Regions from separate parts of the Sporosarcina sp. FSL K6-5500 genome, predicted to be linked through region 2. Evidence: a T-box and tRNA genes for the amino acid it is inferred to sense, from the RefSeq annotation. Region 2 holds a T-box; the other holds one or more tRNA genes.
The links. The T-box of region 2 lies ahead of ileS (isoleucine--tRNA ligase). A T-box ahead of a tRNA ligase gene usually reads a tRNA of that ligase, here a tRNA-Ile.
Positions count from the first base shown of each region.

Region 1: it has a tRNA-Ile gene. The T-box ahead of ileS (isoleucine--tRNA ligase) is inferred to sense a tRNA for this amino acid. The anticodon was not compared.

Region 1 is NZ_JBBOTP010000001.1:2,740,410-2,754,870, reverse strand. It holds gene MKX62_RS13235 (Dps family protein) at 1-242, opposite strand, end outside; gene yidD (membrane protein insertion efficiency factor YidD) at 344-574, shown strand; gene MKX62_RS13225 (metal ABC transporter solute-binding protein, Zn/Mn family) at 735-1,712, shown strand; gene MKX62_RS13220 (o-succinylbenzoate--CoA ligase) at 2,221-3,666, opposite strand; gene menB (1,4-dihydroxy-2-naphthoyl-CoA synthase) at 3,863-4,681, opposite strand; gene menH (2-succinyl-6-hydroxy-2,4-cyclohexadiene-1-carboxylate synthase) at 4,678-5,523, opposite strand; gene menD (2-succinyl-5-enolpyruvyl-6-hydroxy-3-cyclohexene-1-carboxylic-acid synthase) at 5,516-7,228, opposite strand; gene MKX62_RS13200 (isochorismate synthase) at 7,221-8,606, opposite strand; gene MKX62_RS13195 (1,4-dihydroxy-2-naphthoate polyprenyltransferase) at 8,770-9,681, shown strand; gene MKX62_RS13190 (TraR/DksA C4-type zinc finger protein) at 9,866-10,594, shown strand; tRNA gene MKX62_RS13185 (tRNA-Glu) at 11,452-11,523, opposite strand; tRNA gene MKX62_RS13180 (tRNA-Ser) at 11,534-11,624, opposite strand; tRNA gene MKX62_RS13175 (tRNA-Asn) at 11,634-11,708, opposite strand; tRNA gene MKX62_RS13170 (tRNA-Ile) at 11,710-11,786, opposite strand; tRNA gene MKX62_RS13165 (tRNA-Gly) at 11,791-11,864, opposite strand; tRNA gene MKX62_RS13160 (tRNA-Phe) at 11,872-11,947, opposite strand; tRNA gene MKX62_RS13155 (tRNA-Asp) at 12,007-12,082, opposite strand; tRNA gene MKX62_RS13150 (tRNA-Met) at 12,086-12,160, opposite strand; tRNA gene MKX62_RS13145 (tRNA-Ser) at 12,203-12,295, opposite strand; tRNA gene MKX62_RS13140 (tRNA-Ile) at 12,313-12,389, opposite strand; tRNA gene MKX62_RS13135 (tRNA-Met) at 12,397-12,470, opposite strand; tRNA gene MKX62_RS13130 (tRNA-Ala) at 12,493-12,568, opposite strand; tRNA gene MKX62_RS13125 (tRNA-Pro) at 12,650-12,726, opposite strand; tRNA gene MKX62_RS13120 (tRNA-Arg) at 12,753-12,829, opposite strand; tRNA gene MKX62_RS13115 (tRNA-Leu) at 12,851-12,936, opposite strand; tRNA gene MKX62_RS13110 (tRNA-Gly) at 12,944-13,018, opposite strand; tRNA gene MKX62_RS13105 (tRNA-Leu) at 13,027-13,108, opposite strand; tRNA gene MKX62_RS13100 (tRNA-Lys) at 13,139-13,214, opposite strand; tRNA gene MKX62_RS13095 (tRNA-Thr) at 13,221-13,296, opposite strand; tRNA gene MKX62_RS13090 (tRNA-Val) at 13,321-13,396, opposite strand; rRNA gene rrf (5S ribosomal RNA) at 13,463-13,578, opposite strand; rRNA gene MKX62_RS13080 (23S ribosomal RNA) at 13,733-14,461, opposite strand, start outside.
Region 2 is NZ_JBBOTP010000001.1:178,795-193,255, forward strand. It holds gene MKX62_RS00855 (uracil-xanthine permease family protein) at 1-373, opposite strand, end outside; gene pyrR (bifunctional pyr operon transcriptional regulator/uracil phosphoribosyltransferase PyrR) at 457-999, opposite strand; gene MKX62_RS00865 (RluA family pseudouridine synthase) at 1,429-2,355, opposite strand; gene lspA (signal peptidase II) at 2,355-2,831, opposite strand; gene ileS (isoleucine--tRNA ligase) at 3,200-5,962, opposite strand; T-box leader at 6,092-6,309, opposite strand; gene MKX62_RS00880 (DivIVA domain-containing protein) at 6,362-6,871, opposite strand; gene MKX62_RS00885 (YlmH family RNA-binding protein) at 6,962-7,738, opposite strand; gene MKX62_RS00890 (YggT family protein) at 7,793-8,068, opposite strand; gene MKX62_RS00895 (cell division protein SepF) at 8,094-8,543, opposite strand; gene MKX62_RS00900 (YggS family pyridoxal phosphate-dependent enzyme) at 8,540-9,232, opposite strand; gene MKX62_RS00905 (PRC-barrel domain-containing protein) at 9,302-9,547, opposite strand; gene sigG (RNA polymerase sporulation sigma factor SigG) at 9,630-10,409, opposite strand; gene sigE (RNA polymerase sporulation sigma factor SigE) at 10,504-11,214, opposite strand; gene MKX62_RS00920 (sigma-E processing peptidase SpoIIGA) at 11,204-12,058, opposite strand; gene ftsZ (cell division protein FtsZ) at 12,767-13,945, opposite strand; gene ftsA (cell division protein FtsA) at 13,987-14,461, opposite strand, start outside.

The DNA of each region.
Region 1 (14,461 bases), 2.6 Mb from region 2:
TTCACAACAGATTGTTCAAGATGTTCTTTCAGCGTCGCTACAGGATCTCCGCCAAGTGTCAAAATACGTTCTGCGATTTCATCCATATGTAACGTCGCTTCATTATAAAGTTCTTCAAACTTTACATGTAACGTGAAGAAATGATGACCTTTAACATACCAGTGATAGTTATGGAGCTTCGCATACATAACCGACCATGTAGAAACTTGGACATTCAATTCATTAATAAGTTCTTTCGACATATAAATCTCTCCCCTTATTGTTAAATATAATTCATCTCTCTGTTAATTTACCACCGAAGCATCTACAATAAACATCGAGGCATTAATAAGGAGTTTTTTAAATGAAAAAGATTTTAATTGGCTTTATTAAACTATATCAAAAAGTAATTTCACCCCTTACACCACCTTCATGCCGTTTCTATCCCACTTGTTCTCACTATGGGATTGAGGCAGTCGAAAAGCATGGAGCACTAAAAGGTTCATGGCTTGCGGTACGTCGAATTTCAAAATGCCATCCGTTCCACGAGGGTGGATTTGATCCTGTACCAGACAATGATATGCATAAAAAGTGATCTTTTTAGATAGAACGGTTTGACATAATTGTCGAGCCGTTTTTTTCGATTAAAAGAAATTCGCTTATTTAGTTGCCAAATTAGAAACACTCTTGTATGATAAAAAAGTCAGTTACACAAATCGGAATGATTACTATTAATAATACGGAGGATATATCTAATGAATAAGAAACTTTTTTTCATCATGTCATTACTAACAATTATGCTACTTAGTGCTTGTGGCGCTAAATCCACAGAAAACTCGGAAACTGGGACAGAGAAATTGTCTATTTATACAACAGTATACCCGCTTCAATACTTTACAGAACGAATCGGCGGCGACTACGTCGATGTGAAATCCATCTATCCTGCTGGCGCGGATGAACATACTTTTGATCCTACACAAAAAGATATGATGGGACTCGCGGACTCGGATTTGTTTTTCTATATAGGACTTGGCCTTGAAGGTTTTGTGGAAAATGCAGAAAAAACCATGAAAAACGAACATGTAAAAATGGTTGCAACAGCAGAGGCAATTCCTGATGAGATGCTAGACGAAGGTCATAGTGATGAAGGTCACGACGAAGATGCTGAACATGATGAACATGGACACGAAGGTCATGATCATGGGGGAATTGATCCCCATGTATGGATCTCACCACTGCTTAGTGTCGAACTTGCAACTTCTATCAAAGATGCTTTGATTGCATCAAAACCTGAAATGAAAGACGAATTCGAGAAGAACTTTGAACAACTGAAAGTAGAACTTGTCGAACTCGATAGCAAATTCAAAGAGATTTCTTCCACTGTCCCTTCCAAAACGTTCTTTGTTTCACATGCATCATTTGGTTATCTAGCCGATTCATATGGCCTGGAACAAGTCGCGATTGCGGGACTGAACTCACAAAGCGAGCCGTCACAAAAGCAATTAGCGAAAATTGTCAAAGAGGCAAAAAATCACAACATCCACTATGTACTTTTTGAACAGAATGTATCATCTAAACTAACTAATGTCGTGCGGAAAGAAATTGGTGCTGAATCACTCATGCTCCACAATCTTGGCGTATTGACAGTGGATGATGTAAAAAACAACGAAGACTATTTTTCTTTGATGGAACAAAACATTGAAACGCTGAAGAAAGCGTTAAGTGGAAAGTAAATGAAGAAAGGTTGTCCCGTATACCAGATTTAATCTGGTATATGGAACAGCCTTTTTGTTTTTGCTGTGACAGTTTGGAGTTGCCCTTACAGTTTAATCATTTGACATGACAGTTAGCGCAATTGCCCTTACAGATTGATGACTTGCCATGACAGTCCAGAGTTGACCTCACAATTTAATCTGTTGCCAGGACAGTTAACGCAACTGCCCTTACAGATTGATGACTTGCCGTGACAGTCCAAAGTTGCCCTCACAGTTTAATCTGTTGCCAGGACAGTTCAAGCAATTGCCCTTACAGTTTGAGGAGTTGCCATGACAGTCCAGAGTTGCCCTCACAGTTTAATCTGTTGCCAGGACAGTTCAAGCAATTGCCCTTACAGATTGATGACTTACCATGAAAGTCCAAAGTTGCCCTCACAGTTTAATCTGTTGCCAGGACAGTTCAAGCAATTGTCCTTACAGATTGATGAGTTGCCGTGACAGTTTGACTTTAATTTCGACTTCAACCTTACTCCAAATCCACTGACTCTTTCAATTTTCGACGCAATAACTTATTTGACCCGTTACGCGGCAGTTCATCTACGAAGCGGAATGATTTCGGTACTTTGTAACGCGCCAATCGCTCTTCACAATACGCTATCAAATCAGCTTCTTTCACATTTCCTGACACTACGACAAACGCAACTGGGACACTTCCCCACTCGGAATGTTCTTTCCCGCAAACGCCTACCTCTCGAATATTCGGATGCGCTATCAGTACATTTTCAATTTCAGCAGGGTAAATATTTTCTCCTCCTGAAATGATTAAGTCGGATCTTCTATCGACGATATACAAATAACCTTCCGAATCAAGATAACCGATATCACCTGTTGGAAGCCAGCCATTTTCCAATGGATCCACTTCGGAAAAACGACCAATATATCCAGGTGTCACATGTGAACCGCGTATAAATACTTCACCTTTTTCACCTGGCGTTTCTGTATCTTTGATTTTGATTTGATTGAAAAACAATGGTTTGCCTGCTGAACCCATTTTCCTCATTGCATCACTTGCTGCTAAGGTCGCTGTTTGCGAACTAGTTTCTGTCATGCCGTACGTTTGGAGAACAGGAACTTCAAGTACTTTTGCCCGCTTCAAATAATCGATTGGAACGGGGCCACCACCTGCCAGCATTGATTTAAATGATGAATGTGCGACACTATTATCCTTTTCCAGTTCACGCAGAACTTTATCCAATGTAAGAGATACAACAGACATCCGTGTGACGGACCCATCTCTTACCGCAATCGCCGACTTGACCGCATCAAACTTCTCATGCAACTGAACCTCATTTCCGTATAGAACAGAACGAACGAGAATCGAGAACCCGCTAATATGAAATAAAGGCATCGCACAGAGCCAGACATCGTCTTCATCAAGCCCTAAATTTAGAACAGACGACAGTGCACTCGAGACGTGATTACCTGCAGTCTGACGGACCCCCTTCGGAAATCCTGTCGTGCCCGATGTATACATAATCGTAATGGTTCTGTCTGATTGCCAACTTTCCTGGATGACAAAAGCCTGTTCCGCACTTTCTTTGATCGTAGAAAATAGTAGCTGACGTACCGGCGTATCGGCAACAACACTACTCAGTTCATTCGACACAATTACCGTATTGGCGCCTGAATCATCCAATTGATATGCGATTTCTTTTTTCGACAACCGACTGTTTAGCATAACAATCTCAAGGCCGGCCAGCATACATGCATGAATGATGACTACCATTTCAGAATTGGAGGACCCAAGCAAGGCGATCCGTTCCCCTTCATTTAAACTGTTAGCCCTCAATTTTCGTGCAAGAACCACAGCATCATCTTTTAACTGTGCGAATGTCCACTTTTCCTCTTCGAACGATAAAGCTATTTTATCAGGCGTTAAATAAGCCCGTTGCATTAACCAATTTGGAATCATGCCATCACCATCCATTCAGAAAAAGCTGCCCGATTAGAGGCAGCTTTCTTAGTTTTTATCCAGTTTGATTACTGTCTAGGCTTCAGGCGCCAGCCCCTTGAGTCGCTTCAGTCTTGCTGAAAAGGCAAAGTACGCCTTTATCTTCAAGACTTCCAGCGCTTGTCGGGGCTAAACGGCGCCTTACGCTTTTCTTTAATCAAGGAAAACGTGGGAATTGTCCGAAATCCGGTTTGCGTTTTTCTTTGAACGCATCGCGGCCTTCTTTCGCTTCGTCTGTTGTGTAATAAAGAAGTGTTGCGTCGCCAGCCAATTGTTGAAGACCAGCAAGTCCGTCCGTATCCGCATTCATTGCCGCTTTCACGAAACGAAGTGCAGTAGGGCTCATGCCAAGCATCTCTTCACACCATTGGACCGTCTCGTCTTCCAGTTGTTCATAAGGAACTACTGTATTGACTAGACCCATGTCGAGTGCTTCCTGTGCGTTGTATTGACGGCAAAGGAACCAGATTTCGCGCGCTTTTTTATGGCCAATGATTCGTGCCAAGTAGCCCGAACCGTAACCTGCGTCGAATGAACCAACTTTAGGTCCTGTTTGTCCGAAAACTGCATTTTCTGCTGCAATCGTCAAATCACAAACGACATGAAGAACATGTCCGCCGCCGATTGCATATCCTGCAACCATTGCCACAACCGGTTTTGGAATAACACGGATTAGACGCTGTAAGTCCAAGACGTTGAGACGTGGAATTTCGTCGTCTCCTACATAACCGCCATGCCCTCGTACGGATTGGTCTCCGCCTGAACAGAATGCTTTCTCGCCTTCGCCTGTTAAGACGATGACTCCAATGCTTTGGTCGTCCCGTGCGCGTGAAAATGCGTCGATTAACTCCGATACCGTTTTAGGACGGAATGCATTGCGCACTTCCGGACGGTTGATTGTTACTTTTGCAATCCCGCCATACTGTTCGTATTTGATGTCTTCGTATGTACGTATCGTTTCCCATTGACGTGTCATAGTGATCCTCCTCGATTTTTCAACTCTGAAATATGCTCCTCTATCATTGTAGCAAATGTAGCCGGTTTTTCCACATGAATTGCATGTCCAGCATGTTCTATCGTTTCGTGGCGGACATTAGGGAAATCCCTCTGCATTTCCCGGGAAATATTTACGAACTTCGTGTCGAGTTTTCCCGTTATGAGCAAAACCGGAAGATTGACTGTTCCTAGGCTCTTCCAATAAGAAGCTTGGCTACCTGTTCCAATACCACGTAAGCTGTTCGCAAGGCCTATTTCACTCTGACTAAGCCGTTCATTCCTCACTGCCAGCTGCTTTTCTTCCGACAAAGTCTTCTGAGACGCGAACAAGGGAATATTTCCCCAGAAATCGATGAATGCCGGCAATCCGTCCCTTGTGATTCTGTCTGCCAGCCGCCTGTCAGCTGCTTGTCGTTCTTCTCTTTCCACTTCCGTCTTCAATCCTGGAGAAGAACTCTCGAGAATCAATGACGAGACCCGCATTGGATGTCGCACCGTATAAGCCAGTGCAATACGTCCCCCCATTGAATAGCCAACTAAGATGAATTGATCAAGAGAAAGCTCAGTAAACAGTTCCTCAAGGTCCTCTACTTGCTGATCCATAGAGTAGCGGCCAATGTCTTCCGAAATAGTCGATTTGCCGTGTCCCGTCAAATCGACAGCTATTGTCTGGTAGTTACCTTTTAGCAACTTTGTAATTTCACGCCATGATGTGGTGCTCCCCGTAAAACCATGTAGAAATACGATGACAGGTAGATTTTCTCCACCTTGGATTTCCACATGCATATTAATTTCACGTATACGAATAGTCTTTTCATTCATTACGATCAAGCCTGTCCGTGATTTGCTTCCATAGGTCTCGGTGCGCTTTCACATTCGCTTGACGATTCGTGAACACTTCGATAATACGCACTGGTTTTTCCTTCGCTTTATCGAGCTCCATTCCGAACTCTTCTGGCGTGTGGATTGCCGCATACTGCGCATCATACATCGCAGCAATGTGGCCGAATGTTAAGCCTGTTGGTGTGCCAAACAGCTCTTCGAAATGATTACCTGCATCAGCTTGCGGAAGGTACGAGAATATTCCACCCCCATCGTTATTAATAATGACAATGGTTAAATCTGCCTCGTGGAAACGAGTAACAATTAATCCGTTGACATCATGCAAGAACGATAAATCGCCAATTAACAGCCATGTTGGACGCTTTCTTGCCGCCTGGATACCGAATGCTGTCGATACAACACCATCGATACCATTCGTCCCGCGATTCGCAAAAATTGTAATATCCTTATCCGTCTTCCTGAAGAACGTGTCTACATCACGGATTGGCATGCTGCTGCCACTTACGAGGTCGCTCTCTGTGGGAAGGTGCTCAAATAATGTTTTTGCAAATATCCCTTCATCGCCAGCAACACCCTCATACTTATTTGTAATCGCTGATGCCGCCTCATTCGCCATCGTCCACCACTCTGTATAAGATGTCTTCGGTTTATCCACAATAATTTTCATGACTGTTTCGGATGAAGTCTGGATATGATGCGTAACGACACCGAGCGAATCCCTAAATTCCGGCGATTCATCCACCGCTATAACTGTAGCTGGTCTTACTTTTTTCAAGTAAAGCGAAAGCGGCTTCGCTACTGGCTGTGCACCAAAACGAATGACAGTATCAGGTACGACTTTCTCTTTGAATGCATCACTTTTTAATAGCGCATCATAATGATCAATACAGAGCGCTATGCATTGTTCAGGTACTTCCGTGCGAAGATTTGATAGCGGATCGCATAATACTGGCCATTCCAGTGCTTTGGCAAAGTTCCAAAATGCTGCTTTATCGAACCCTATCGGCATTTCACCAGCAATGATGAAGCCTTTTTCCGACGTTGCAAGCAACTGTGAAATTTGTTGGGCAGTAGATGCATCCAAACTGTCTACACTTTTAAATCGTTTTTTGAAAGTCATTTTCGGCGTTTCCCGATTAAAATCGATCAGAAGTGGTTCCCGGAACGGCACATTTAAGTGAACGGGTCCGCGTGGAGCTGTAGTCGCAACTGACAGTGCACGGCTAATATGGCGATCAATAAAGTCTTCGATATCCGGATTGTTTTCAGCAAGTGGGAAATCTACACTATATTTCACATGCTTACCATACATTCGAATTTGATCGATTGCCTGTGGCGCACCGACTTCCCTTAATTCATGCGGACGGTCAGCCGTGATAACAATAAGAGGAATACGCGCATAATACGCTTCTGTTATAGCAGGATGATAATTCGATGCTGCAGTACCTGACGTACAGAGAAGGACGACAGGATTACCGGATGCCTTCGCCAAACCTAATGCAAAGTAGGCAGCCGATCGTTCATCGACTTGCATATAGACATCAAGGCCTTTTGTTGAAGCGAAAGCGTAAGCCAGTGGTGTCGAACGAGAGCCTGGACTAATAACTACCGTTTTCACATCAGCCATCATCAAAGCAGCAGTCATTCTACGAACATAATCAGTCAAAACTGTACGGTTATCCATTCAGTTTTCCTCCAAGCGCCCGCATAACCGGTCTGAATTTCACCCATGTTTCATCGTATTCTTTATCTGGTTCAGAGTCTGCCACAATTCCTCCACCTGCGTATAAGTACGCACTATTGCCGTCAAGAAGTGCGGAACGGATTGCCACAGCGAATTCACCATTTCCAGCAGTATCTGTCCAACCAATTGGTCCAGCATAATAACCCCGATCCAAGTTTTCCTCAGAACGAATCATTTCCATCGCTATATCAGTTGGGACACCGCCTAGCGCCGGTGTCGGGTGAAGTGCTTGAACCAAACTAAAAATATCAGTTCCTTGTTCAACTTTTCCTTCAACTGGCGTAAACAAATGCTGAATATCACGGACTTTCATCAGTTTCGGTACTTTCGAAATTTTGATGTCTGTGCAAAATGTCTTAAACACTTGTGAAATCATATTAACGACATATTGATGCTCTTCTCGATTTTTTCTATCTTCAAGAAGTTCATCGCCAAGTTCGCGGTCTTCAGTTGCCGACTTGCCTCGTTTAATGGAACCCGCAACACATGCCGAATACGCACGGCCATTTGATATTTCAATTAAACGTTCAGGTGTAGCACCAAAAAATAATTGGCCGTCTTTTTGCAATCCAAAGTGATAACTTTCCTGCTGTTCATTTGATATATGATGAAGTGCAGTGACAGCCGGCACGTCATCTGCAAAGTTTAGTTTAACCGAACGTGCAATTACTACTTTTTCAGCTTCACCATTGTTAATTTTCTTTGTGACATCTGCAACGGTTTCCAGATAATGTTCTTTCGAAAGTTCCTCTATTGACACAACTTCCGGTTTTGTAAGCAGAGCGGATTCCTCGACTTGCGCGATATGAATTAGACGGTCTCTTTCATCCCTTAACTTCTCAAACTGTTCTGCCCCATCGTTGCTTTTTGTTACGAGGTTAATGGAAATTTCTGTCTTACCATTCGTAATCGACAACTGGAAAGAAGGTACAACGAAATGGGCCGATGGAAATGCATCCCACTCTGATTGCTTAACACTTTTCGGATCAAACGAGAAACCTCCAAAAAGAACAGGTTCCCGATCATTTTCTTCTTTAATAAGCGAACTACATAATTTTTTCCAACTTGTTGAAATATGTGTGAAACGATCATTCGTTCCATCACTTGTTAATACCGTAGCATGTCCAATACCAACAAGCGTTAAAGTTTTATCTGCATTTTGCCAATAGAAACGTTCATCTTTGTAACACGAATCTCCTGCTTCAAAAAACGCAAGTGGTGAGATTCTCCCCGCATCGACAGTTTCTGTAAAAAAACGCAGCTCATTCTGCCTAACATTTAATTGAGATTCACGGGTAGCGGTCAACTTCCGATTCATTATTTTCCCTCCGTACATTCATTCGACTGATTTAAAACAATACCTATAGTCTATCATACCGAATCAATGTCGTTTCAGCACATAATAAGCAGTCCATATGTTCACTCCACCCATTTTGGAGTACAATAGATAGGGTCATTAAAAGGATAGGGAGAGAGCCAAATTGCAACAGACAATAAAAGCGGATAAAGGCTGGCGTATTTGGTGGCAGCTTACACGTCCACATACACTAACGGCAGCCTTTGCACCTGTATTTCTCGGTACCATGATTGCACTAACTTACGGAAAATTACATTTTCCTTTATTCATCGCCATGCTCGTCGCGAGTGTTTTCATCCAAATGGCAACGAATATGTTCAATGAATATTATGATTTTAAAAGAGGACTTGATACAGAACAGTCCATTGGTATCGGCGGTACAATCGTCCGTAATGGTGTAAAACCAAAAACCGTGTTGAATCTTGCCTTTATGCTTTACGGGATTTCCGTCCTTATTGGTATCTATATATGTATGGAAACCTCATGGATGCTCGCAGTCGTCGGGATCCTGTCAATGATGGTAGGCTACTTTTATACTGGAGGACCGTATCCTATCGCCTACACGCCATTTGGAGAACTGTTTTCCGGTGTTGTCATGGGAATGTTACTTATCCTTATTGCGTTTTATATCCAGACAGAAACAGTAACGACAGAAGCGGTTCTGCTATCTATCCCAAGTATGTTGCTAGTCGCAGGTATTATGCTAGCAAATAATATACGTGATTTAGAAGGCGATAAGGAAGGCGGACGAAAAACACTCGCTATTCTTGTGGGCCGCTACAACGCAATTACAATCCTAATGCTATTTTTCATTATTTCCTATGGCTGGATTATTGCAATGATTCTCTTCGGTCATCTTACTCCATGGGCACTGCTTGTATTTCTTAGTGTCAAAAAGCCGATTGGAGCGATTACTGTGTTCCGAAAAAATCACATCCCAATACATGTGATGCCTGCGATGAAAAACACTGCAGTTACGAACACTTTATTCGGCTTACTATTAGGGATCGGAATACTCATTGGGCATCTGCTCTAACTAATAAAAAAAAGCGTAAAGCCTCGATTTAACTCGAAGCTTTACGCTTTTTCTGATTTATATGTTTAGATGGAACGAAATAAAGGAAAGTTAAGTAACGATAGTCAACAATCTGTACTTTTGTTTATTAAGTACGGTGTGTATGTGCAGACTAATGCCATTACTAAAAAGGACGTGACAAAACTTGTTGAACGATAAACAAAAAGCCACTCTAAAAAAAGAACTATATGAAATGAAGGATCACTTAACAAAAACAGAAGAAGAAACAGATATTAAGGAAAGTGCACAAGAAGCTGCCGGCGAGCTGTCGATGTATGACAATCATCCCGGTGATATGGGTACAGAACTGTTTGAAAGAGAGAAAGACATGGCTTTAAACGTTCATGCTGGCTCTGAATTAGATAAAGTAGAAAGCGCCTTACAAGCGATGGTGAACGGTTCTTATGGGAAATGTGAAGTGTGCCAAAAAGATATACCATTTGGGCGACTTGAAGCAGTTCCTTACACAACCCTTTGCATCGACCATGCGACTGAGCAAGAAATCCCCAATGATCGACCTGTCGAAGAAGATACGCTTACCATGGCCAACCCAAATTCATTTTCCGGAGCGGCCCGGGATGGCGAAGACAGCTTTCAGGAAATCGCAAAATCTGGAACATCAGAAACCCCTTCCGATTTCAGCGGAGATCACGATGACTACAATACGTTATACGACAGCGGAATTTCAGATGGTGCAACCGAAGAATTTGAAGAATTCACAGGAACCGATATAAATGGAAAGTCACGCGGTTTCATCAGGTCCGATGCCTCAGAGAAATATGAAGCGGAACTGGATGATGAAGGAATCGAATCCCCTCTCGGAGATATTCCTTATCATGAAAAAGATAGTTATATAGAGGATCAGAAGAAGTGAAAAGAAACACCATAGGCCATTGCTTATGGTGTTTCTTTTCAGGATATTTTAGCTCACGTATGTTAATTAACCAAAAGTAACCAGTAAATGATTTAATCAAACACTAGGCGCTGCGTGTGTAGTTGCCTTTGAGTTGCTTTAGATAGAACGACCTCTTTACTATTATCGAGATATCTTGATGTGTAGGGATGCGACTTCGTAGCCCCCTACAAATTTTTCGGGAATCGTTTGGTGGTTATCCATCCGTTGCTCTCCAAAGGCATAAGTACACGAAATGCTAGAGCTTTTTGGGACGAAAGAATAGCGGGGCTTCTTAACTGGATAAAAGCCGCCAAAGATATAATTTTGGCGGCTGAAGTCTTCTCCATAGTCTTGTCTTTTTTATTTAAGAATGAAACAGAACTCCTACCAATATCGCTTCGACGCTGGATGGTCTATATGAGAAAGAGCATTTCATTATCTGTGATGAAATCTGCAACCTGGAGTACGTCTTTCTTGAATATAAGTAGTATCAACTAGTAATCACCTTATAATCTCGGCATATACATCTCAAAATCACATTTCTCTCGATAATGAACACACTAGTGCAGGTACGGCAAAGGGGTCGCCGAAGCCGTGAGACTGGATGCGAAGCGATATCCAGGCTTACGGTGAAAGGCATCCCCAAAGCGTCAAGCGTTCTACAATCCACACCCCGAATTACAACTCACTCCTTATTGAGCGCCACAGTAGATTCAATGGGATTCTTTAATTCAACATATATAGTTAGAATTTAAGTGAACTAGAAAACTATATATAAACAAATTAAAAAGTAGCTTTACAAGTTCATTAAGAACTTGTAAAGCTACTTTTATGTATGACCCCTACGGGATTCGAACCCGTGATACCGCCGTGAAAGGGCGGTGTCTTAACCGCTTGACCAAGGGGCCAAATTATATATGGCGGAGAAGGAGGGATTCGAACCCTCGCACCGCTTTCGCGATCTATACCCTTAGCAGGGGCACCTCTTGAGCCGCTTGAGTACTTCCCCATATATAAATGGCTCCGCAGGTAGGACTCGAACCTACGACCGATCGGTTAACAGCCGATTGCTCTACCACTGAGCTACTGCGGAATGGTGGGCCTAAATGGACTCGAACCATCGACCTCACGCTTATCAGGCGTGCGCTCTAACCAGCTGAGCTATAGGCCCTTTTTGGAGCGAGTGAAGGGAATCGAACCCTCATCATCAGCTTGGAAGGCTGAGGTTTTACCACTAAACTACACTCGCATAACAATGGTGGCTCAGGACGGAATCGAACCGCCGACACAAGGATTTTCAGTCCTTTGCTCTACCGACTGAGCTACTGAGCCACGTATTTAGTTTACATTAAGTCGTTAACTTATTCTAAACCTTATAGTATTAATAAAAATGGCGGTCCCGACCGGGATCGAACCGGCGATCTCCTGCGTGACAGGCAGGCATGTTAACCGCTACACCACGGGACCATTTGGTTGCGGGGACAGGATTTGAACCTGTGACCTTCGGGTTATGAGCCCGACGAGATACCACTTCTCCACCCCGCGACAACAATATAAGTACTATTTAATTTCACCACTAGTTAAAAATGGAGGAGGTAGAGGGATTCGAACCCCCGCGGGATTTGACTCCCCTGTCGGTTTTCAAGACCGATCCCTTCAGCCGGGCTTGGGTATACCTCCATGGCTGTATATAATAGTGGTGGACCTTGCAGGACTCGAACCTGCGACCGGACGGTTATGAGCCGTCTGCTCTAACCAACTGAGCTAAAGGTCCTTTAAGATGGCGGCAGAGGGGATCGAACCCCCGACCTCACGGGTATGAACCGTACGCTCTAGCCAGCTGAGCTACGCCGCCAGGATCTTTATGAAAATTGTGTTGGTGGAGCCTAGCGGGATCGAACCGCTGACCTCCTGCGTGCAAGGCAGGCGCTCTCCCAGCTGAGCTAAGGCCCCATTATAGCTGGCAATTATTAAAGCACAAATCTACTTAAAATGGTATATTCTTTAAGCGGCGAATCTGCTTAAAAAGCTTAATGGTCGGGAAGACAGGATTCGAACCTGCGACCCCTTGGTCCCAAACCAAGTGCTCTACCAAGCTGAGCTACGTCCCGAAGAATTATAAAGTTTAAAAACATAATGGTGCGCCCGGCAGAAGTCGAATCCACAACCTCCTGATCCGTAGTCAGGTGCTCTATCCAATTGAGCTACGAGCGCATATAAGTGAAAAGTTATTAATGCCGAGAACCGGAATCGAACCGGTACGGTAGTCACCTACCGCAGGATTTTAAGTCCTGTGCGTCTGCCAGTTCCGCCACCCCGGCAAAAATATGGAGCGGAAGACGGGATTCGAACCCGCGACCCCGACCTTGGCAAGGTCGTATTCTACCACTGAACTACTTCCGCATTATAAGTGCGGGTAAAGGGAGTCGAACCCCCACGCCCGAAGGCACTAGATCCTAAGTCTAGCGCGTCTGCCAGTTCCGCCATACCCGCAATATAAATTATGACACTAAGTCATAAAAATGGTGAGCCATGCAGGATTCGAACCTGCGACCCTCTGATTAAAAGTCAGATGCTCTACCAACTGAGCTAATGGCTCGAAAAGTGGTGCCGGAGAAAGGACTTGAACCCTCAACCTACTGATTACAAGTCAGTTGCTCTACCAGTTGAGCTACTCCGGCTAATAGTTTTCATTATAAATAAAATGGTGGAGGATGACGGGCTCGAACCGCCGACCCCCTGCTTGTAAGGCAGGTGCTCTCCCAGCTGAGCTAATCCTCCTGGGTATAAGTGCGACAAACTTCAGTTGTTCGTCCTATTCATAAACCTATGTAATAATTGTTGCAAGACCGGCGACGTCCTACTCTCACAGGGGGAAACCCCCAACTACCATCGGCGCTGAAGAGCTTAACTTCCGTGTTCGGGATGGGAACGGGTGTGACCTCTTCGCAATCGTCACCAGACTTGTATGATCTTTTCTCAAAGACAATAATTATTATAACATATCATCTAATTAATTGCAAGTACTTTTTTTTATGAACGGTACTTATTCGCTCAAAACTGAATAAAACAGACATTGTGCTATACAGAATCAGGGTAATCAAGCCCTTTTCAAAATTGGTTAAGTCCTCGATCGATTAGTATCCGTCAGCTCCACACGTCGCCGTGCTTCCACCCCAGACCTATCAACCTCATCTTCTTTGAGGGATCTTACTTACTTGCGTAATGGGAAATCTCATCTCGAGGGGGGCTTCATGCTTAGATGCTTTCAGCATTTATCCCGTCCATACATAGCTACCCAGCGATGCCTTTGGCAAGACAACTGGTACACCAGAGGTATGTCCATCCCGGTCCTCTCGTACTAAGGACAGCTCCTCTCAAATTTCCTGCGCCCGCGACGGATAGGGACCGAACTGTCTCACGACGTTCTGAACCCAGCTCGCGTACCGCTTTAATGGGCGAACAGCCCAACCCTTGGGACCGACTACAGCCCCAGGATGCGATGAGCCGACATCGAGGTGCCAAACCTCCCCGTCGATGTGGACTCTTGGGGGAGATAAGCCTGTTATCCCCGGGGTAGCTTTTATCCGTTGAGCGATGGCCCTTCCATGCGGAACCACCGGATCACTAAGCCCGTCTTTCGACCCTGCTCGACTTGTAGGTCTCGCAGTCAAGCTCCCTTATGCCTTTGCACTCTACGAATGATGTCCAACCATTCTGAGGGAACCTTTGGGCGCCTCCGTTACTCTTTAGGAGGCGACCGCCCCAGTCAAACTGCCCGCCTGACACTGTCTCCTGCCCCGATAAGGGGCATGGGTTAGAAGTCCAATACAGCCAGGGTAGTAT
Region 2 (14,461 bases):
CAATCGGTGGCAAAACTTTCATGATCCAATTGTAGCCCGTTTTCCAAATGAGCAATGAAATAATTCCGTAGACAAGTGCCACAAACATGCTTCCTATCATCGCACTGCCAATTCCACCCGTTTGAGTTGCGACTTGTATCGGGATAATGAAGGCGAAAGATGAGCCTAAGTACGCCGGCACTTGGAATCGTGTAACAAGGATAAAGACGATTGTTGCAATACCACTTGTCAGAAGGGCGATTGCCGGACTTAATCCGACGAGCTGAGGTACTAATATTGTTGCTCCAAACATGGCAAACATATGTTGTAAACTAAGGATAATCCACCTAGCTGGTGCCGGTTTTTCATGCACATCTAACACTTTTTCATCCATTGCCAATACCCCCGTGCGGATTACTTTATTTTGTATTCATATTATGTTGAGATAAAGAATCCCCTTATAAGGCACCTTCGCTACTATTTAGAATGAATCGACACGCTATCTTTGCCATCTGTTTCTTCTACACTCACGACGACTCGCTCATCACTTGAAGTTGGGATGTTTTTACCGACGAAGTCTGGTCGTATTGGCAATTCACGGTGACCACGGTCAACAAGTACTGCTAGTTGGATTGATGCTGGTCTTCCAAGGTCCATAACTGCATCCATCGCTGCCCGAACTGTTCTACCTGTATAGAGAACGTCGTCTACCAAAATTACTTTCATATCTGTCACGTCATGCTTGATGTCTACCTGCTGAACAAGCGGTTCATTGTTACTATGTTTCAACGTGAGGTCATCCCTATATAGTGTGATATCAAGTTCACCGGCTTTAATCGGTTTTCCTTCGATAAGTTCAATCTTTTCAGCAAGTCTTTTCGCTAAGAAAGCACCGCGTGTTTTGATGCCGACAAGAATACAAGCGTCAATTCCTTTGTTGCGTTCAATTATTTCGTGTGCAATTCGGGTAACCGCCCTGCCAATTGCCTGTTCATCTAGAATATTTGCTTTTTCGGTCATTTCAACATCCTCCATTTCCTTGTTTACTTCTGTCTTTCGGTCAAATGCCTTCCAGAAGCCGATTGGCTTGGATATTCTCCTATATGAAAAGCGTAAGGCGCCGTCAAGTGAACACAGCCTAAGTTCGCCACATCGTGTGGCAACGTCTGCGTGACCTACATCCTGTAGGCCCGCGACAGGTATAAGACGGATCGGCGAAGCGGCGTTCTTTGCCGTGTAGCTGGTCTGACTTATGACCCGAGAGTCTGGCGCCTGTTGCTAGACATAAAAAACCCTCCCGGCCTAGGATGGCGGGAGGGTATACGTGCAGAAATAAATGTACATAGAAACTGCGCGCAGCAGTTTGACTGTACTTCCGTGCAACCTTCCCAGCCTCTCTGGACTGATGTTAAAGGTATCGCTATTCAATTGCTTCGTTCAGTATACAATTTACTCTTCTGTTTTGTCAACGCTTTTCCTAACTTCATCAACCAAGTCTTTAAAGTCTTCAGGTAGAGGACTGTTGAATTCCAAGTACTCACCTGTTACGGGATGATCAAAACCGAGCGTACCTGCATGCAATACTTGTCCATTAAATTGAAGTGTTTTTTTCGGTCCATATTTCGGATCTCCAACAAGTGGATAACCAATATATTTCATATGCACCCGAATTTGATGCGTTCTGCCTGTTTCTAATCTGCATTCGACAAGCGTATAATCCCCGAACCGTTCGATTACTTTGAAGTGCGTTACCGCATGCCTTCCTTTATCAACGATAGCCATATTTTGTCGTTCCCGTTGATCACGGCCGATTGGCGCGTCAATTGTTCCATTATCATGTGGTATATGGCCATGGACAAGTGCAGTATAAACACGCGTTACTGACCTGTTCACAAGCTGGTCTACTAACGATACATGTGCCTTATCATTTTTCGCGACCATCAAAAGCCCTGACGTATCTTTATCAATACGATGGACAATCCCTGGGCGCACCACTCCGTTAATACCTGAAAGGTCCGTGCAGTGGTGCATAAGACCATTTACGACCGTTCCTGATGGATGACCTGGCGCAGGATGAACAACCATGCCACGCGCTTTATTGACAACGAGTACGTCCTTATCTTCATAGACGATATCGAGATTTAATTCCTCAGCAACCATGTCAAGCACTTCCAGTTCAGGTTCTTCCACCGTCACTATATCTCCCAGTCTTACTTTATAATTAGGTTTCACTTGAATTCCGCTTACTAGAACAAGGCTTTCTTTCAGCCATGATTGAATTTGCGTACGTGACCATTCAGGATTGACTGCAGACAAAGCTTTGTCTATTCGGCTTCCTTTGTGTTCTTCAGTTATTTCAATTTCTATTTTTTCCATTACGACACCTTTTTCTTGTTCTTTTTTTCATCCATAATAATATGAATGATGATCATAATCACACCGACCGTTAACGCTGCATCTGCAACATTAAAGATTGGAAAATCGTAGTTGATAACCGGGATTGTGACATCGACAAAATCGACAACTTCCTTGCGCCACAGACGATCGATAAAATTACCAATCGCACCACCAAGAAGAAACATTAAACTGAATCCAAAGAGCGGTTGCCCTTTCGCTTCTTTATGGAAGAAATAAATAATACCAATTGCAACGGCAACTGTGACAATATAAAATAACCACATTTGTCCTTCAAGCATACCCCAAGCGGCTCCCTTGTTGCGATGAGAAAGAAGCCCTAAATAAGGATCTGCAATGCTAATTTTTTCGCCGAGCTCCATGTTTTTAACGACTAGCCATTTCGTAAACTGATCCAAAATAATGACGAATGCCGCTAATCCGTAATAAATGAACAATCCAAATACCCCCGTCCGACAGATTACGTTCCATTTTACCACATCGACACCTATATGAGCGCGTTTCAACGCTAAATGAGTAATATAAGAAAAGCGCAAGGCGCCGTTTAGCCCCGACAAGCGCTGGAAGTCTTGATGATAAAGGCGTACTATGCCTTTTCAGCAAGAATGAAGCGAAAGGAAGGCAGTCTAAAGTCGCGACTTCCTGTCGCAAAGACTGCATGACCCCCTTCGTGGGGGCCCAGGGGCTGGCGTCTGGAGTCTAGACACCGATCCATGTAAAAAAACTTATGCTTTCTTACCTTTTAAAAAACCGCTGCAACCAGTCTTATATAAAGACAGCAGCAGCGGCTTACAGTTTGATGATTTTACGAATAATGCACTTTTACAACTTCTGCACAACGTGTACATAGAGTAGGGTGTGTTTCGTCTGAGCCGATTGTTTCAGAAATCGTCCAGCAACGCTCACATTTTTCGCCATCTGCATTTTCAACAAGAACACTTACAGCATCCAGTTTCAAAGTACCTTCCGGCATGTTAGCGATATCTCCTTCAGCAAACTTCGATACGATAAAGAATTGTGCGAAGTCAATATCATCCGCTGCGAATACATCTGCCAGTTTTTCAGGGACAGCAACCGTTACTTTCGCTTCAAGCGATTTCCCGATAATTTTACTATTACGCGCTTCTTCCAGTGCCTTCAAAACATCGTCACGAACAAGCATCAATGTTGCGAAACGCTCACGCAATGCCTGTGCTTCTTGTCCAAGATCTTGTGCTTCTGGCATATCTGTCAGCTGAATACTTTCTTCGGTCTTGTGCTCGATAAATGCCCACATTTCATCTGTCGTATGCGGCACAATAGGTGTTAACAATTTCAACAGCGCAATCAGCGTTTCATACATCACTGTTTGCATCGCACGACGATGTGGATGATCTGCACCTTCGATGTAGACAACGTCTTTGGCGATATCTAGGTAGAACGAGCTCAATTCACCTGTACAGAAGTTATTCACCGCATGATAAACACCAGCGAATTCGTAGTTTTCATAAGCTTCACGCACTTCTTTGATCAAATCCTGTAGTCTCACATAGACAAATTTGTCTACTGTACGCAGATTTTCAAATGCCACAGCATCTGTAGCCGGATTGAAATCTGATGTATTGCCGTGTAGGAAACGCAGTGTGTTACGAATTTTTCTATATACTTCAGAAACTTGCTTGAAGTTAGAATCAGAAACCCGTACATCCGCTGTGTAATCAACAGATGATACCCACAGGCGAAGAATGTCTGCACCAAGCTGGTTCATTACTTTTGCGGGAATGATTACGTTCCCGATTGATTTACTCATTTTACGTCCTTCTCCGTCAAGAGTGAAACCATGGCTTAGCAAGCCTTTATATGGTGCATGGCCATTGATGGCAACACTTATCGTGAGTGATGAGTTAAACCATCCACGGTATTGGTCAGATCCTTCAAGATACAGGTCCGCCGGGTAAACGAGATCATCCCGTTCTACTAGCACACCTTGGTGTGTTGAGCCTGAATCGAACCAAACGTCCATGATGTCCGTCTCTTTTGTAAACTCTCCGTTCGGACTGCCTTCGTGGGTGAAACCTTCTGGCAGTAAATCTTTTGCTTCTCGTTCGAACCAGACATTCGATCCGTTTTCACGGAACAATTCCGAAACGTTGGCAATTGTTTCATCTGTAATGATTGGTTCACCGTTTTCAGCGTAAAACACTGGAATTGGAACACCCCATACACGCTGACGTGAAATACACCAGTCACCACGGTCTCGAACCATGTTATACAATCTTGTTTCGCCCCATGAAGGTGTGAATTTCGTATTTTTGATAGCATCAAGTAATTCGGTACGGAACGATTCAATTGAAGCGAACCATTGTGCAGTCGCGCGGTAAATAACCGGTTTTTTCGTGCGCCAATCGTGTGGATACGAGTGGGTGATGAATGATAATTTCTTAAGCGCGCCCACTTTGTCGAGTGCCTCTGTAACTGCTTTATTTGCATCTTCATAAAACAGACCTTCGAAGCCTGGCGCTTCATCAGTCATAACACCGCGATCATCGATAGGAGAAAGGGCATCAATACCATATGATTTAGACACGTAGAAGTCGTCTTCCCCGTGGCCTGGAGCTGTATGGACACATCCAGTACCCGCTTCGGCTGTAACATGATCACCGAGCATAACAAGCGAATCGCGGTCATACAATGGGTGCTTCGCAACAACACGGTCGAGTTCAGAACCTTTCAGTTCACGCTCAACAACATGGTCTTCCCAGCCAAGTTCTTCTGCGACAAACGTAAGTAAATCTTTAGCGATAAGGAATTTCTCTTCTCCCGCTTTAACAATAACGTATTCAAATTCCGGATGGACAGAAATCCCAAGGTTTGCAGGAATCGTCCATGGAGTTGTCGTCCAGATTAAGAAGTTAACATCTTCATCAATTACGCCAAGTCCATCTTTCACAGGGAAACTAACATAGATAGATGGTGATTTCTTATCCTGGTACTCGATTTCCGCCTCAGCAAGTGCAGATTCACTTGATGGTGACCAATAAACTGGTTTCAATCCTTTATAGATATATCCTTTTTTAGCCATTTCACCAAACACTTGAATTTGACGCGCCTCAAAAGCTGGTTTTAGCGTGATATATGGATTATCCCAATCGCCACGTACACCAATCCGTTTGAACTGGCTACGCTGATTGTCAATCTGACCAAGCGCATATTCCTCACACATTTTTCGGAATTCTGCTACTGACATTTCTTTTCTTTTTACGCCTTTGTTCACTAATGCCTGTTCAATCGGCAGTCCATGTGTATCCCAGCCTGGAACGTATGGCGCGTGGAAACCTGTCATTGATTTGTGGCGGACAATCATATCTTTCAATACTTTGTTCATGGCGTGACCCATATGAAGATCACCATTCGCATATGGAGGACCATCGTGTAATACGAAGAACGGGCGACCCGCAGTTCGTTCCTGTACTTTTTTATAAATGTCCATCTCTGCCCATTTTCCTTGCAGTAATGGCTCTTTGTTAGGTAAGTTACCTCTCATCGGGAATTCTGTTTTCGGCATAAGTAATGTATCTTTGTACTCCATGTTTTTTCCTCCTTTAAAATAGAAAAGCGCAAAAGGATCGCAGCCTTAGCCACGTCCTGTGGCAAAGACCCCATACCTACATCCTGTAGACACAAGGCACAGACAAAAATAAAAAAATCCCCACCCCTAAAAAGGGACGAAGAATTATTCTCGCGTTACCACCCTACTTGTAGCAAACGAATTTGCTACCACTCAGACACCATAACGGGGTGTTTCCGGGATCACGTAAATTATTCCGAAATCCAGCTCGAGAGTGATTTTCATTTCCAATCCGTTGACCGGGCTTCCACCGCCCCCGGCTCGCTATTCTCAGATTTGGAAGGTACTTTCTCTTTCAACGCCTGTTCTAAATATATGCCTATAAGTATATGTGTGAATTAAGACTAAAGTCAAGTTTCCTTATGAATCCAGGTCGGCTGCCATTTCTAAACGCTCCGCATCGATTTCATACTCAAGTAAAACGTCCCAATCATCTGACTGAATCAGATCAAGTTGCGCTTCAATGAGCATTTTGAAACGTGTACGGAAAACCTTCGACTGTTTCTTAAGATCTTCAATTTCCACAGAAATTCTACGCGCGCGGGAAAGTGCCTCATTGACAATTCGATCCGCATTTTTTTCTGCTTCCTTGACAATCAATTTCGATTCTTTCATAGAGTTGCGACGAACGTCTTCCGCAGCTTCCTGAGCGATAAGAATCGATTTTTGTAGCGTTTGCTCGATTGAGTTAAAATGGGAGACCTGTTCTTCTGATTGTTTCAAATTGCTTTTCAATGTTTTGTTTTCTTCAAGTATATTTTCAAAATCTTTCATGATTTGTTCCAAAAACTCATTTACTTCATCTTCATCATATCCACGAAACTTATTGGCAAATTCTTTATTATGTATATCAAGTGGTGATAAAGCCATTTAAAGCATCTCCCCTTTAACTTATTCATTCTCTATTATACATGTTAAGGCATCAGATAACAGTTCTTTTTCAAACTATTATCTGACAAGTCATTCTAATTTCCCAACAATGAGACGAATCTTATCTTTACGCGTTCTTCCTTCAATTGCGATCACTTTAAAACGGCCAGAACCTCTAATTGATATCATATCTGACTCTTGAAGTTCAAATGCAGGCTGATCTCTAACAGCCCAATTCACTTTCACTTTTTCCCCATGCACAAGCGTCGCCGCTTTTTGGCGTGGAATAGTTACTAATGCCGCTGTTACTACGTCGAGTCGTAATGAACTAACGATATGCGTTTCTTCTGTCCATGTATCTGTCGTGACTATCCAGTCTTCCGGACGATTACTTTCTTCAACCGTCACTTTCGCTTTCCCAATCGATAAAAAATTAGCCGTCATATAATCCTTTAACTCATCTGCGACTGCAAACTGGACTTGATCATCAACCACTCGGATGTCCCCGAATTTCGAACGGTCGATGCCTAATGACATCATCGAGCCCAGGATGTCCTTGTGATCAAGTTGCAAAAACTTAGAAGCATACTTCACATCAAAAATAGCTATTCGATAATCGACTGGTTCTGGTACATAATAATCTGGATAGATAAGAACTCTTCGTCTTTCCGCTTCCGGAAAAGCTCCGTACAATCCGACCAATAGCATCGAACTGCCCGCAAGAGATTCTACAATGCGCTGCTGCCTAGGATCCAAGAATCCTGTTAGTTTTGGTGAATAGGTATCTTCCACTTCACGTATCCAGCCAATCGCCATTTCGATGAAAGGCTGTTCATCTTTTCTGAAATGCTGTAGTATAGTTTCCATTTCTCCGGCTCCTTATAGAAAAATCCTCACATAAGTGAGGACGACGTAATCATTTTATAACAACATCATAAATATTGCTTCAACGCCATCAGAGATAAACCTCAACGCAAATATACCAACGATTGGTGAAATATCAATCATTCCAAGAGGTGGAATGAATTTTCTGAAAAACCCTAAATAAGGCTCGGTAATCTTCCCAAGTATTATACCAAACTTAGTCTCACGAGAAGCAGGTATCCATGACATTAGTATATAGATAATAAGAAGTATTGAGTAAATCGATATTGCTCCTGTTATTCCTTGATAAATTAACCCTAAAATATTTTCCATTCTGTTGGTACACCTCATTCAATTTCTATCGTTCAAAATAATCGGAGATTGCACCAGCAACTTCCACATTCTCCGGCACGCAAAGGAAAATATCAGTTCCAATTCGCTGGATGTCTCCTCCAAGCGCATAAACAGTACCACTTAGGAAATCGACAATTCGAATTCCTTGATCACGCTCAATTCGCTGTAAATTCACAACAACTGCACGCTTATTTTTCAAGTGTTCAGAAATGTCTTGCGCCTCCGCATAGACACGGGGCTCAATAAGAATAACCTTGGAAGACTTTTGGACACTTTGCAAGCTGACAACCGTTGCTGACTGTTGTGGTTCGCCTGCTACTTGCTTCCTCATTGGAGCTCTGCTGCGTGGCTGCTCCTGCGCAGGACGCTGTTCTTCCCGGCGTGGCTGTTCTTGTACTTCTTTTTCTTCGTCGTCTAGGTAAAACCATTTCTCAAACTTGTTTTTAATGCTCATACGTCTCCCTCGCTTTCTGCTCCGACAAGTGCAGTCCCGATTCTTACATGAGTTGCACCTTCTTCAATAGCGATAATGAAATCATTTGACATTCCCATGGACAATTGAGTACAAGGTGCATGTGGCAATTTTTTTGCCGAGATGCCGTCTCGAAGCTCCCTTAACGAGCGGAATACGGAACGAATCTCATCCATATCCTTTGTGAAAGGAGCCATTGTCATTAAACCTATAATTCGAATTTTATCATAAGCCGCCACATCTTCAATAAAGCTATCAAGTTCAGCTGGTGTTACACCTGATTTACTTGATTCACCAGAAACATTCACTTGAATGAAACAATCAACAACTTGATTGGAACGCTTATGAATTTCCTTAACCAAACTCATTCGATCAACAGAATGTAAATAGTCAATTCGATTGATGATTTCTTTCACTTTTCTGCTTTGAACATTACCGATGAAATGCCAGATGGCCCCACTTTGTATCGTTTCCTGTTTCCCTAGTAGGCCTTCAGGTCGATTTTCGCCAAGATGTCGGATGTTTTCTTCCAGCACCGCAGATGTTCTTGCTGTCGAAACTTCCTTCGTAACAGCAACGACCGTAATTTCAGATCTGTTTCGACCTACGCGGTCACAAGTTGCTTGTATATCTTGTTCGATTTTTTGTATTCGTTGCTGTAGATTTCCCATTATAATCACTACTTTTCCTCAATCTTTCACTTCATTGTACCAACCTAGGCTGAACATATCAATAATGAATCATTTTTCTGCATTCTTTTTGCCCACCAGCACAATATCTTTACCGATTGTTGTAATCTCTTTAAGATTGACCTTTTTCGTATCCTTGTCTTTTGTATCAAAAAAACTGTTCCGTTCTCCACCACCTACGTGCAAGGATTCAACTTTTCCAGTTACAGTGTCAATTGTTGCATCCTGGACGAATCCAAGGAACGTTCCCTTAGTAGCGTCGATAACTTCTTTTTTTTGTATTTCTGAAAACCTCATAAAATCCCTCCTTACAATGAATATATGCACATAGGCACGAGAAAAAACGCAATGCAGTTAGCGCATTGCGTTACATTTATCATTATTGTTCCATCCCTTCCCGAATGGTTTGAACTGCACTCTTCTCCAATCGAGAAATCTGGGCTTGTGAAATGCCTAGTTCCTTAGCGATTTCGGTCTGCGTTTGTCCCAAATAAAAACGTTTTGAAAGAATTGATTGTTGTCTTACATCCATACTAGATACAGTTTCTTTAACAGATACATACGTCAGCCACCGTTCTTCTGAAACCGTTTTGTCCTGTATTTGATCCATCATAAACACTGGATCACCGCCGTCACCGTTCATAGGCTCATGAAGGGACATTGGATCTTGAATTGCATCAAGGGCAAAGAGAATATCATCGGCGGGTATACCTGTTGCTTCAGACAAATCCGATATTCGCGGTTCTCTTTGATTATCATTAATGAACTGCTCTTTCGCTCTTATTGCCTTATAAGCGGTATCTCGAAGTGATCTTGATACTCGTATTGAATGATGATCACGTAGATGTCTTTTAATTTCTCCAATAATCATCGGGACTGCGTATGTTGAAAATCTGACATTATGTTTCAAATCGAAGTTGTCAATTGATTTAAGCAAGCCGATACATCCGACTTGAAATAAATCATCCGCTTGTTCCCCCCTGTATGCGAATCTTTGGACCAGACTTAGGACGAGACGCAAATTGCCAATGACGAGCTCTTCCCTTGCTGCATGATCTCCGCTCTGTAACCTGATAAACGTTGCTTTCATCACGTCGTTTGTGAGTAACGGCAATTCGGACGTATCGATTCCACAAATTTCAACTCTTGTACGCACCATTAGCTTTTCCTCCGCATTCTGTAGATGACTGTACAAGATAGTCTGTCCGCAGTCGTCCAGAATATGCGGAAATTCGCATCGCCAATTTCACCCATTATGCAATCGGATGATTCAAGCTTTCACGCAGTTCCGAGATGATTTTTTTTTCGAGCCGTGAAATATAGGATTGAGAAATCCCAAGCAGTTCTGCTACTTCTTTCTGTGTCATTTCCTCTTGTCCCGTCAAACCGAAACGGCATTCCATAATATAACGCTCTCGTTCATCGAGACTCGTAATTGCTTCAATCATATGCTGGCGCTCGATTTTTCTTTCGACATCATCAATGATAATATGCTCATCTGTGCCAAGAATATCCGATAATAGTAATTCATTACCGTCCGCATCTGAATTTAACGGTTCATCAAAAGAAATCTCAGATCGTGTTTTGTTTGTTTTTCGAAGATGCATCAGAATCTCATTTTCAATACAGCGGGATGCATATGTGGCTAACTTGATGTTTTTGTCGGTCTTAAAAGTTTCGATTGCCTTTATAAGTCCGATTGCACCTATACTGATAAGATCTTCAATATGTGTATTTGTGTTATCAAAACGACGTGCAATGTAAACAACAAGACGAAGGTTTTTTTCAATTAGTCTGTCACGCGCGTTCATATCGCCTTCCATAAATGCTTGGATTGTTATTGCTTCTTCTTCCCGGGTCAACGGCTTTGGAAGGGACTCATGACCTCCGATATAGTATGTGCCGCTTTTCCTTTTAAAAAAGCTAGTGATTATCGACATCCATTTTCTAAATTTATACAGCATAAGCAGTTCCCCTCTCCCCGTTTAATGACTCCATTGCGGATACATGCAAGATTGCTCCCGCACCGTCCGGATAACGACGATCATTCTTTGTCACTACAATATAACCAGGTTGCAGCACGTTCCCTTCTCCTAAAACCCATTGCTTGAATCGAAAACCAACTGCCCAAGACTGTCCTTGCACCGTTACTAACCGAATCAGCCTTATTTGTTTGTGATAGCCCTCAGGAAACTCCGACATTGAAGGTGTTCCTTGAGGATTCCAAGCAAGCAAAGGCTTCATCAAATCTTCCGGTATATGCTTTTCCAGCACCTTTAACGAAACAAAATGGACTGGAGAACCAGACAATGGCTCCGTGCAACCGTTACCCGAATCGACGAATACATCAACCTCTACTTCAGCATCCCAAATAGAGAGAACTGAAGAAGCACGAAGCTCGGAAACATGGCGTGCAGTTCTGACATCAAGCCATTTTTTCCTCATGAAATAAAGAGAAATGTATGCGACAACTGCATAGGCAAGAACTGTAAACGCTGAACTGGACATATGGATGCGATATTGAAAAGCGGTTAGTAAACCACCAGCAAATACCGCCCCTATCAAAACCATTGTCGCAGATTTTTTCCACAGCTCAAAAGCCTTTCCAAAAGCGCAAACAGTCATGCAAATAAAAGATAAAACCAAAACACTCACCGATGATGGAAAAATAACGACAGGCATCGCACCCGCAAAAGAGGCGAACAATAATCGTCCGCGGGCGGCTTGTACGTTTCCTACTTTGTTGGCGAATGAAAGAATTGCATAATTGAATAGCATATTCACTCCTACAATGAGTTCCCCATACATAAGCCGCCCTCCCTGACAACAACGATAGCACCTATGGCGTAAAATGTTTGTCGGAACTAGGGGCAGACAAAAAAAAGAAATCGACAGGATTCGATTTTAGATATCGAGCGTTTTAGTTAGTTGAATGAAGAGATATGATCGGTTAATCGGGGTATATGATTGGTTGGCCTGTTATATGATTGGTTAGACATGCTTTTTGATTGGTTGGCACGTTATATGATCGGCTAGACATGCTTTTTGATCGGTTCGCTCGTAATATGATCGGGCAGCATGCTTTATGATTGCTTGGCTCGTAATATGATCGGGCAGCATGCTTTATGATTGCTTGGCTCGTTATATGATTGGTTAGCATTTTTTTTGATTGCTTGGCCTGTTATATGATCGGTCAACATGCTTTTTGATTGGTTGGCACGTTATATGATCGAGCAGACATGCTTTTTGATCGCTTGGCCTGTTATATGATCGGTCGGCCATACTTTTTGATTGCTTGACCTGTTATATGATCGGTCGGCCACGCTTTTTGATTGTTTGGCCCGTTATATGATCGGTCAGTCATGCTTTTTGATCACTTAGCCCGTTATATAATCGGGCAGCATGCCAACAATAATCAAACATCACCTAATTCACTTCATAGCTAACCAAACGTAAAAAAAGCTTTCCAGAAAGCGCGGTTGCACTTTTTGGAAAGCTTTTGGTCTTACATCATTATTAACGACGACGATTGCGTAAAAACGTCGGAATATCGAGCGTGTCATCTTGTTGATTACCTTGAGGTTGGCGTGTTGGTTCCGGTTGTTGGAACTGTGGCGCTTCCTCTCTGCTACGCTCACGTGTTGGTGGCTGTTGAGTTGGCGGTTGCTGCTCACGCGTTGGCGGTTGTGTACGACTTGCACCGAAGCCCGGGCTTCTTGCAGGACGAGATACGGTAAGCTGCTCTTCGCTGAAGCCTGTTGCAATGACTGTTACGATAATTTCATCCTTCAAGTTGTCATTGATGACAGAACCGAAAATCATATTCACATCTTCATCTGAAGCTGAAGCAACGATATCTGCAGCTTCCTGTACTTCGAATAGGCTCAAGTTTGAACCGCCTGTGATATTCATAAGTACACCTTTTGCACCGTCGATTGACGTTTCGAGTAGTGGGCTTGAAATGGCTTTTTTCGCCGCTTCAGCCGCACGATTTTCTCCCGTAGACATCCCGATTCCCATAAGAGCAGAGCCTTTATTGGACATGATTGTCTTAACGTCTGCAAAGTCTAAGTTGATAAGTCCAGGTACAGCGATCAAGTCGGAAATACCTTGAACCCCTTGACGTAGTACATTATCGGCTTCACGGAAAGCTTCGAGCATTGGCGTATTTTTATCTACAATTTCAAGCAATTTATCATTTGGTATGACGATTAGTGTATCCACAGATTCTTTCATAGATGTTATACCGCCGATTGCCTGTGTCTGGCGTTTTCGTCCTTCAAAAGTGAACGGCCTAGTAACAACACCAACAGTCAGAGCACCCAAATCTTTCGCAATTTGTGCGATGACTGGAGCAGCCCCAGTACCTGTTCCACCGCCCATACCTGCAGTAACGAACACCATATCAGATCCGCGCAATGCTTCTTCGATTTGTTCTCTGCTTTCTTCGGCAGCTTTTTTACCAACTTCCGGATTCGCACCTGCCCCAAGTCCGCGTGTCAATTTGCCACCAATTTGTAATTTCACTTCAGCAGTCGAAAGGTTTAATGCCTGTGCATCTGTATTAACTGCGATAAATTCCACGCCTTGCACACCATGTTCAATCATTCTATTTACAGCATTATTACCGCCACCGCCTACACCAATTACTTTGATGACTGCTAACGCGTCAACATTCGTATCGAATTCTAGCATCGTCTCTCCTCCTAGTCCATTTCATACAGTTTTTCATTAAATCATTCGAAGAAATTGTCAAAGACTTTCTTTGCTTTATCTAAAATACCAGGTTTCTTTTCTTTGTTCCGGTCTACTGACTTTTTCTTGTTGACCGGAGCCGGCGTATGATTATCAGAAGCCGAAACTGTCGCTGACTCAGGGACATGACCAAAATAAGAATCTTGCATATGTGCATAGCGAATAAGTCCTACCGCAGTTGCATACATCGGTTCTCTTACCCCGATATACTCTGGTGTATGAATACGGACCCTTGTTTTCAACACATGTCTTGCTAATTGTAGGATACCATCCATCTTCGTTATACCACCGGTCAATACGACTCCACCTGGTAAATCATGTACGCCCATGCGGTACAGCTCTTCCAGAACGAGATCAAAAAGTTCTTCAAGCCGAACACCGATAATTTCCGATATGTATCTTTGGCTGTACTGATCTTTTGAATCAGCACCAATGACAGGTACTTCAAACAATTCA